Regions from separate parts of the Lysinibacillus sp. 1 U-2021 genome, predicted to be linked through region 2. Evidence: riboswitches for the same ligand, from Rfam matches in the RefSeq annotation. Region 2 holds a riboswitch; each other region holds the start of a gene.

Region 1 (2,201 bases), 620 kb from region 2:
TAGGTTTAATGCCACATTCACTAGTATGGAGTATTCCGCACAATCAACGTAAAGCACAACTGACATTTGATCAATTGTTGCAATTAGATGCGGATCATTTATTTATTACATTTGATAAGCAACATTCCATTTATGAAAATGAGGAACGTGCTATTTTAAAAACTCCTACTTGGAAAAACCTAGCTGCCGTTAAAAGCAGCTGTGTCTATGAAGTAGACTTTTTAACATGGATGAATTATGGCATTTTATCACATAGTAAAAAAATTGATGATGTCTTGAATGTACTTGGCTAAAAAAAGCTTACTTTAGCTTCCTTTTTAAATGGTGAGGAGGACAAACATTGCACCGCAAAATAACACCGAATGTAGTTTGGCTACATAAGATAGGATATCAGTTATAGGATAGGAGGAATGACCTTGTATTACAATCCTTATCCGTATTTTGTGCATCCCTATCATTATCCAACATCGCCTATCGCTAATCATTTTGCCATTAGACCCTTTTCGCAACATTTAGCAATGCCGACCAATAATCCTTTTCCACCTGTCGATACACACAAATTAAAAGCTTCAGCAACACGGATAAAGGCGATGATGCAGCAAGCCCAATTACTTACGGATAAAATAGATAGCTCCCAACAATTCGCACATGATTTAATGAATGCTGCTCAACTTTCAAATAAAACAGAGGTTGAAAAATTAATCACATCAACAGGTATTACGATGAAATTTGAAACGAACTATACACCAGACAGTTTTAGAATACGTCTGATTGATAATGATTGTTGTGGAGTCACCTTGAATTTGAATTGGTGAAAATTCCCAGTGAACTTGTAAACTATAAAAAACTATGCTAAAGTGTTTGTATTGTTATTTCTGAAAATTCTTATATTACTTTTCTTATCAAGAGAGACGGAGGGATTGGCCCGACGAAGTCTCAGCAACCAGCTAACAGTATGGTGCTAATTCCAATTGGCAAAATGATCAGCCTTGAAGATGAGAAGAAGAACTACCGTTGTTTCAAGCAGGAGTCCTCTTCTATTAGGGGACTCCTTTTTATTTACCACTATTTTTTACAGAAAGCAGGGAAATCGATGTCTAATGAACTTTTGCAAGCATTGCAATTACTAAAATCGAAACAGTGGGTTGATTTAACACATACATTCGGCCCTAATTCTCCACATTTTTTTATGTTTGAGGACGCTAAATTTGAAACGTTATTTTCTCATAAGGATGGTTTCTTCGCTCAACAATTCACGTTCCCTGGTCAATATGGCACACATATCGACCCACCCATTCATTTTGTGCGAGATACTCGCTACTTAGAAGAATTAGAACTAAAAGAGCTTGTTCTCCCCCTTGTTGTTATTGATAAATCACAGGAGGCTGCGAGCAACCATGATTTTTCATTAAGTGTTCAAGATATTCTTGATTTTGAGGACAAGCATGGAGAAATTGAAGCAGGAACATTTGTAGCATTACGTACAGATTGGAGTAAGCGCTGGCCAGATAAAGAGGCTTTCAGTAATAAGGATGCAGATGGACATAACCATATCCCTGGCTGGGGTTTAGAAGCTTTACAGTTTTTACTACAAGAACGCAAGGTAAGCGCAATTGGTCATGAAACATTCGATACGGACTCTGCTGCTGATTTTCGTAAAAATGGCAAGCTAGATGGCGAATATTTTGTGCTTGACCAAGACACCTATCAAATTGAGCTAATGACGAATTTGGACAAGCTACCTGCGAAAGGCGCTATCATCTTCAATATCGTACCTAAGCCAGAAAAAGCATCTGGCTTCCCTGTGCGATCTTTTGCTATTTTGCCATAACATAAAAGTCGGTATAGCGTATACCGACTTTTATTTTTGTCCATTTCTTTTTTTAAATAAAAAATAAGCAATGAGCATCCCTATAATAAATAAAAGAATAAGATAGATACTGTAATGGGTTAAATAGTATCCAACAAATCGCCATTTCTCTCCAAGCATCTTTCCTAATGATATAAATGTGAACGTCCAAATAAATGCCCCTGTATAGGCAAAAAGAGCAAACTTTCTATAAGGATAATTATTAATAGCCGCAATATAAGCTGTCAAATGGCGTACCCCTGGAATAAAATAGCCAATTAATAATAGGGTAGGTCCTATTTTTGTAAACATCTTTTTCGTAAAGTCAATTTTTTGCTCGGTAATATGAATT
Region 2 (2,201 bases):
GGATTTAACATTGCCAAACAATGGCTTCACAAAGGAAAGTTCTATCGGTGAATTTTTAACTTACTATTTAGGAGAGGAACTGGTGAAAAACCAAATTGCACCAGTCCTTGCAGGTGTTTATTCGGGAGATTTACATCAGCTTTCTATTGGCTCTACTTTACCGTATTTAATTGATTATAAGAATGATTTTGGAAGTATTATTAAAGGCTTTGATGCGAATCGTGAGCAATTTGTTAAAGCAGCGAACAAAAAATTTATATCCTTTAAAAATGGTTTATCTTCTTTAATTAATCGACTTGAACAAACCTTATCCGATGTAGAAATTATCAAGGGTGTTACTACACTAAATGTTCAAAAACAAGATAAGAACTACACAATTTCTTTAGCTAATGGTGAAATTATTGAGTCAGATTATGTCGTTTTAGCATTACCGAATGATTCTGTCCAAAATCTGCTACAGGATGAATCTTTAAACCGCTATTTTAACCAATTTACGACAGCGTCAGCAATTACTATCTATTTAGGTTTTGATGTGCCAGACGCTAAATTGCCAGCAGATGGAACGGGCTATATTGTTTCCCATAATTCAGACGTTACTTGTAATGCAGCAACTTGGACTAGTCGTAAATGGAAGCATACATCGAAAGAAAATAAATTACTTGTGCGACTCTTTTATAAGAGCATCAATCCAGCCTATGAGCAACTACGTGCCATGACTGATGAAGAATTGGCAGCAGTTGCTTTAGAAGATGTGAGAAAGAGCCTAGGAATAGAGGAGCAGCCAACTGTTGTGAATGTAACAAAGTGGATTGATCAAATGCCTAAATATGATTTAGCGCATCGTGAAGCATTACAAGGACTACTACAAGAATTACATGAGAACTATCCTAATTTATCGATTGCAGGGTGCTCATATTTTGGCGTAGGTATTGGTGCTTGTATTCAAAACGGGAAAAAAATTGGCGAAGAGCTTGCAAATGAACTTGCCAATTTCTAAGATTTTAAGTGAAAAAAAACTTTGTTATGTGAAATAGTCTTGACTCATTCGTCAGTAAACGATATGATTCTTTTAATTATTTAAAAAATTCATACTTAATTCTTATCAAGAGAAGCAGAGGGACTGGCCCATTGAAGCTTCAGCAACCAACTTTATTGTCAGGTGCTAAATCCAGAAGACCGTTGAGTCGAAGATGAGAAGGAACAACAATGATGAATCGTTAAAGCCTTCTTTTTTTATGAAAGAAGGCTTTTTATTATATAGAGACATAGGAAGAGAGGCTAATTTTATGGGATTGCTTGAAAGGTTAAAAACGCATGTATTGACGGCAGACGGTGCAATAGGCACAGTGCTATATGGCTATGGATTGGAGTATTGCCATGAGGAAATGAATGTTCAGAGACCCGAGTTAATTGAAAAGATTCATAGAGAATATATTGCAGCTGGTGCTGACATCATTCAAACGAATACGTACGGTGCAAATGCCATTAAATTAGCTCGCTATGGATTAGAATCAAAAGTCCAACAATTTAATGAAGCTGCTATCACCATCGCAAAACGAGCAGCGGCTGATGGCGGTCAATTTGTTTTAGGAACAATTGGTGGTATTCGGGGAATTCGTAAAAGTGATGCAACCTTGGATGAAATATTAGCGACTATTGAAGAACAAGCAAGCGTCTTACTTGCAGGGAATCCAGATGGCCTTTTACTTGAAACTTATTATGATTTTGAAGAATTAACAGCAACCTTAAAGATGCTACGAGAAAAAACAAAATTGCCGATTATTGCACAAGTTTCTATGCATGAGCCCGGTGTTCTACAAAATGGGATGTCTTTAAATAATGCTCTCCATGAGCTTGAAGCCCTAGGTGCTGATATTGTTGGTGTCAATTGTCGACTAGGTCCACACCATACTATTCTAGCATTTGAAGGTGTAGAACTTCCTAATAAGGCATTTATGTCGGCCTATCCAAATGCATCACTTCTGGACTTAGAGGATGGGCGTGTCGTTTATGAATCAGAAGCTGATTATTTTGGTCGAGCGGCTGTTGAATTGCGTGATCAAGGTGTACGTTTAATAGGGGGCTGCTGTGGTACAACACCCAAACATATTGCAGCAGCAAAGAAGTATTTAGAAGAGTTATCACCGGTTCAGGAGAAGCATGCGAAACCTGAAAAGATTGAGATTGTTCGGGAAGCGGAG
Region 3 (2,201 bases), 2.2 Mb from region 2:
CATCGTGTGCTGCCCACCATTCACTGTATGGACATTTCGTTTATTGAAGAAAACCTTTATATTTTCTGGTGATTCCACTTGATGAACCAAATGATCAAAATATAAAGTCATGGCCATTCCCCTTTCTTTCCCCATTACCTTTACCTGTATGTTTGATTAGTTTAAAATTTACTCAAGAAAAGGAGTTACTAGTAGGATATGAAAAAAAGTTTCGTTTACCTACAAACTCCGTTCACTAATTTCATAAAGAGGTGATTTGAATGACAGATTTAGTAGCTGCTTTTAAATTGGCATTAGGTAATTATCCTACAGGCGTAACAGTTGTCACGACATGTCATGACACAAAACCGATTGGCTTAACCGTCAATTCCTTTGCATCTGTTTCAATCGACCCGCTCCTTATTTTGTGGTCACTCGATAAAAAATCTCAGCTCCATCCTTATTTCACGACTGCGCCAAATTTTGCGGTCAATATTTTAGCGAGTGATCAAGAGCATTTATGTACACTATTTGCCAGTAAAATCCCTGATCGCTTTGCACAAGCAAAATGGTCAACTTCCTCTTTAGGACTACCGATTTTACATGATACAGCAGCTAATTTACAATGTAAAACATTTCAGCAAATCGATGCTGGCGACCATACCATTTTTATTGGGCAGGTCGTAGACATTACAAATGCTCAAAAAGAGCCTTTGCTTTATCATCGCCGTCATATCGGTCCCATACCAAAAAGCTTTTATAGCTAGCCTTTACACAAAAAAAGGGCCACTTGTAAGCACAGGAAATCCTTCATGCTTATAGGTGGCCGTTTGACATAAGTTCTACTGAAATCATTGTTATTTTTTCTGCGGAAATCTCTGCTTTTCAAGCCTATTAATTTGCACAATCACACCATCTTGAATCGTAATATGCACTTCACCAAATTCAAGATTTTGAATCGCCTTCGCAATTGCCTCTAGTTTCTTATCATCTACTTTTACTGACTGAGCCATACGATACACCCCTTCTTTTTTATCCTTATTGTTCATAAAGAGGCCAACGCATCAAACTGATTGATAGCCCCTCCTATCTCTCAGACACCATCTGTTGGATTTGGCACCTGTTGTTCGGTTGCCGAGGCTTCATTGGGCCAAGTCCCTCCACCTCTCTTGATAAGAGTACTGCGTTTCTTGAAAATAATTCTATAATTCTGCTATAGGAATGTCAATACAAAATATTAGAAAACCTAGTTGAATACTATGCAATATGTCGTTTAGATTAAAAGACTCCCTATACCTAAAGTATTTTATGCCTAGTCAGTGAGAAATAGATGGCAATCCATTAATTTATTACAAGCTCCATTTCCTCATCATGAATTCAAGTGGGCCTCGATGATGTTTAGTCCTCCACCATACAGAAACCACGACACATCCTAAAAAATAACAGCAGGCATACAGCATGGAAAAAGCAAGTGTTTGGTTCTCCAGCTTTTGGCAAATAATTAGTATTCCAATGCCTATAACAACATGGCCAACATAATGCGTTAAAGACATTTGTCCAGTTAATATGAAAGATTGAATAACTTTATTTTTACATGTCTCTACAAGATAGATGGAGCCAACAATGATAACAATAGCCGAAGCCGAATTAGAGAGGACATACATCATATTCGGTGGAATCGGTCCTGTATCAAATAAATACAATGCACTCTCTACATCTAATAAATGAATGGTTGTCATCTTAATGAATAACGTTGAACAAGTCTCAGTCACGATGACTAGCAATAAGCCTATCACCAGTAAGTTTTTTCTTAATGTATGATTTGTTAAATCTAATGTGCCCATTACCATCCCTATCAGAAAGAAGCAAATCCAGGGGAATAGTGGATGATAGCCATTAAACATCAAATTTCTTATAAATCCAGCTGGTGTCCAAAAATCAAGATACTCTAGTAGCACATATGTTGGATGCCAACCAGCAAGGTAACTAAATTGAATTTGAAGCCATTGTGAAAGGATAAGGATGGCACCAATTATGAAGATCATCATTTTCTTGGATTGGGCAATCAAACAAGCAGCAACAAACATATACACGCCATAATAATGTAAGATATCTCCTGTCCAGCCGATTGCATATAATATAATCCCTATCGTAAATAACAAAAGCGCCCTCTTCCACAAAGTAAGTCGATTTTGACGAAGAAGGATTGGGTCCTTACTCTC
Region 4 (2,201 bases), 450 kb from region 2:
CAGGTAACGCCGCATTGGCACCACGAATTGTACCTAGTAACAACTTCGTAAATGGAATTAATAAAATAATTAATACGATAAATGGAATGGAACGGAAAATATTAACGAGTGATCCCGTTAAAAAGTTAACGATTTTATTTGCCCATAACTGATTGGGACTAGTTAAAAATAGAACAATACCAATGACTAACCCAAGAATAAATGTCACAACCGTTGATATAGCTGTCATGTATAAAGTTTCATACGTAGCTTGCCACATATTTTCCCAGTCTACATTCGGAAAGAGATTAGTTAGCATTTTCAATCACCTCCGTCTGTACTTCCACTGTATTTAAATAACGAAGGGCTTCAGTGACGTTTTTCTGAGAGCCATCAATTTGCACAATCAATGTACCATATGCACCATTTTTTGTTTGTGAAATATTTCCGTGAACAATACTTACTTCTACATCAAATTGTTTCACAAGATGTGAGATGACTGGCTGTTCTGTTTTTTCACCAACAAAAATAAGTTTGACAAGTTGTCCAGTTGGATAGTTTGTTTTAATTTGTGCTACCGTATCCTGTGTTTCCTTAGTGTCTGTAATTTGAGATACAAACTTCTTAGTAATAGCCGCCTGTGGGGCTTGGAAGACTTGCAATACCTCACCACGTTCCACAATTTCGCCTGCCTCCATCACTGCTACACGATGACAAATTTTGCGAATGACATGCATTTCGTGGGTAATCAGGACGATAGTTAAGCCTAAGCGTTCATTTATATCAACGAGTAAATCAAGAATAGCATCCGTTGTTTCAGGATCGAGTGCCGATGTCGCCTCATCACATAGTAAAACCTCTGGATTATTCGCTAATGCACGTGCAATTCCTACACGCTGCTTTTGTCCACCAGAAAGCTGGGATGGATATGCCTTATCGCGCCCTTCTAAGCCTACAAGGGCAATTAATTCCTTCACACGTGCTTCACGTTGAGCCTTTGGGAAGCCTGCGATTTCTAAAGGGAATGCAATATTTTCGGCAACTGTTCTAGACCAAAGTAAATTGAAATGCTGGAAAATCATACTTACCTTTTGTCTAGCCGCTCTAAGCTTTTGCCCTTTTATCGATGAAAATTCTTGATTGTTCACCGTTACTGTTCCTGCTGTCGGTTTCTCTAAACCGTTTAATAAACGAATCATGGTACTTTTACCAGCACCACTATAGCCAATAATGCCAAAAATTTCACCTTTATTAATAGTAAGGTTGACGTCTTTGACTGCCGTTAATTCGCCATTTGCTGTTTTGTATTTCTTTGTAATATTTTGAAGCTGGATCATAGCGAATACTCCTTTTCTCATATAGAAAACCCCTTCACTCACAGACAAGTAGAAGGGGTCACGTATAATACGTTAAACCGTTCTCTCATCTTTCAAAGAAAAATCTTTGGGTGATTTGGCACCTTTTCACATTGTGATGGTTGCCGGGCTTCATAGGGCACTTCCCTCCGCCACTCTTCATAAGAGTTCGATATATTTAATGTTTTAGTAATATATTTGATACTTTACCACGCTAGTAAAGTTCAGTCAATTGATTTTTTTAACAATTCATATAAAAATGGTACGGATTGAAAAGCATAAATCTTTTCTGTCACTTTTCCGCCATCACTGATGAGTAGACATGGAACACTTTCAATTTGATGCTCATAAGCAATGTGTTCCAAAAAGTTGATATTTGCTTTACCAATTTGTAGCTGTGGCAGTAATTGTTCAATAATGGACATCATTTTAGATGCCACTGCACATGTTCCACACATCGGTGTATATAAATAAAATGCAGTTTTGTCTCCTGACTGTTTAGCCGCTTCCCACTGCTCTGTTGACCATTCTTCCATTTACTCACGCAACCTTACAAAATATATTCATTATGGATTGAAAAATGTGCTCGCAGTAAAATCATCGCTAGCACTTTTCTTGGTGTCGTTTCTACTTCCTTATATGTTGGCATTGTGCGCAGATGCTCAGCTTCTGGATAATGTCTGTCCATTAATGCACGTAGCTTATCGCCAGAAGTATCTGCATCAAAAAAAGTAAATAGCTCACAGCCCTCATAGGGATCCAGTAGTTCTTCTAATTGATGCACACCAATTGTACCATTCGTACATAGTATTGTAACATTCTCATTCAAAATAGGCTCAATTTGTAGCTTATCTGAGCGTCCTTCTA

The links. A riboswitch is a leader RNA that binds a small molecule or an ion and turns the genes downstream of it on or off. The one in region 2 is predicted to bind S-adenosylmethionine.
Region 1: linked by a shared signal. The riboswitch ahead of QH639_RS06090 (cyclase family protein) and the one ahead of QH639_RS02830 (bifunctional homocysteine S-methyltransferase/methylenetetrahydrofolate reductase) in region 2 are both predicted to bind S-adenosylmethionine.
Region 3: linked by a shared signal. The riboswitch ahead of QH639_RS14200 (YezD family protein) and the one ahead of QH639_RS02830 (bifunctional homocysteine S-methyltransferase/methylenetetrahydrofolate reductase) in region 2 are both predicted to bind S-adenosylmethionine.
Region 4: linked by a shared signal. The riboswitch ahead of QH639_RS00400 (methionine ABC transporter ATP-binding protein) and the one ahead of QH639_RS02830 (bifunctional homocysteine S-methyltransferase/methylenetetrahydrofolate reductase) in region 2 are both predicted to bind S-adenosylmethionine.

The regions. Positions count from the first base shown of each region.
Region 1 covers NZ_CP123966.1:1,152,365-1,154,565, forward strand. The annotation lists gene QH639_RS06080 (helix-turn-helix domain-containing protein) at 1-293, shown strand, start outside; gene QH639_RS06085 (YuzC family spore coat inner layer protein) at 411-815, shown strand; SAM riboswitch class I at 897-1,002, shown strand; gene QH639_RS06090 (cyclase family protein) at 1,094-1,831, shown strand; gene QH639_RS06095 (DedA family protein) at 1,862-2,201, opposite strand, start outside.
Region 2 covers NZ_CP123966.1:533,910-536,110, reverse strand. The annotation lists gene QH639_RS02835 (protoporphyrinogen oxidase) at 1-997, shown strand, start outside; SAM riboswitch class I at 1,097-1,197, shown strand; gene QH639_RS02830 (bifunctional homocysteine S-methyltransferase/methylenetetrahydrofolate reductase) at 1,287-2,201, shown strand, end outside.
Region 3 covers NZ_CP123966.1:2,756,530-2,758,730, reverse strand. The annotation lists gene QH639_RS14210 (VOC family protein) at 1-111, opposite strand, end outside; gene QH639_RS14205 (flavin reductase family protein) at 261-746, shown strand; gene QH639_RS14200 (YezD family protein) at 837-992, opposite strand; SAM riboswitch class I at 1,063-1,158, opposite strand; gene QH639_RS14195 (DUF418 domain-containing protein) at 1,329-2,201, opposite strand, start outside.
Region 4 covers NZ_CP123966.1:83,702-85,902, reverse strand. The annotation lists gene QH639_RS00405 (methionine ABC transporter permease) at 1-298, opposite strand, end outside; gene QH639_RS00400 (methionine ABC transporter ATP-binding protein) at 288-1,316, opposite strand; SAM riboswitch class I at 1,399-1,502, opposite strand; gene QH639_RS00395 (thioredoxin family protein) at 1,559-1,870, opposite strand; gene QH639_RS00390 (toprim domain-containing protein) at 1,885-2,201, opposite strand, start outside.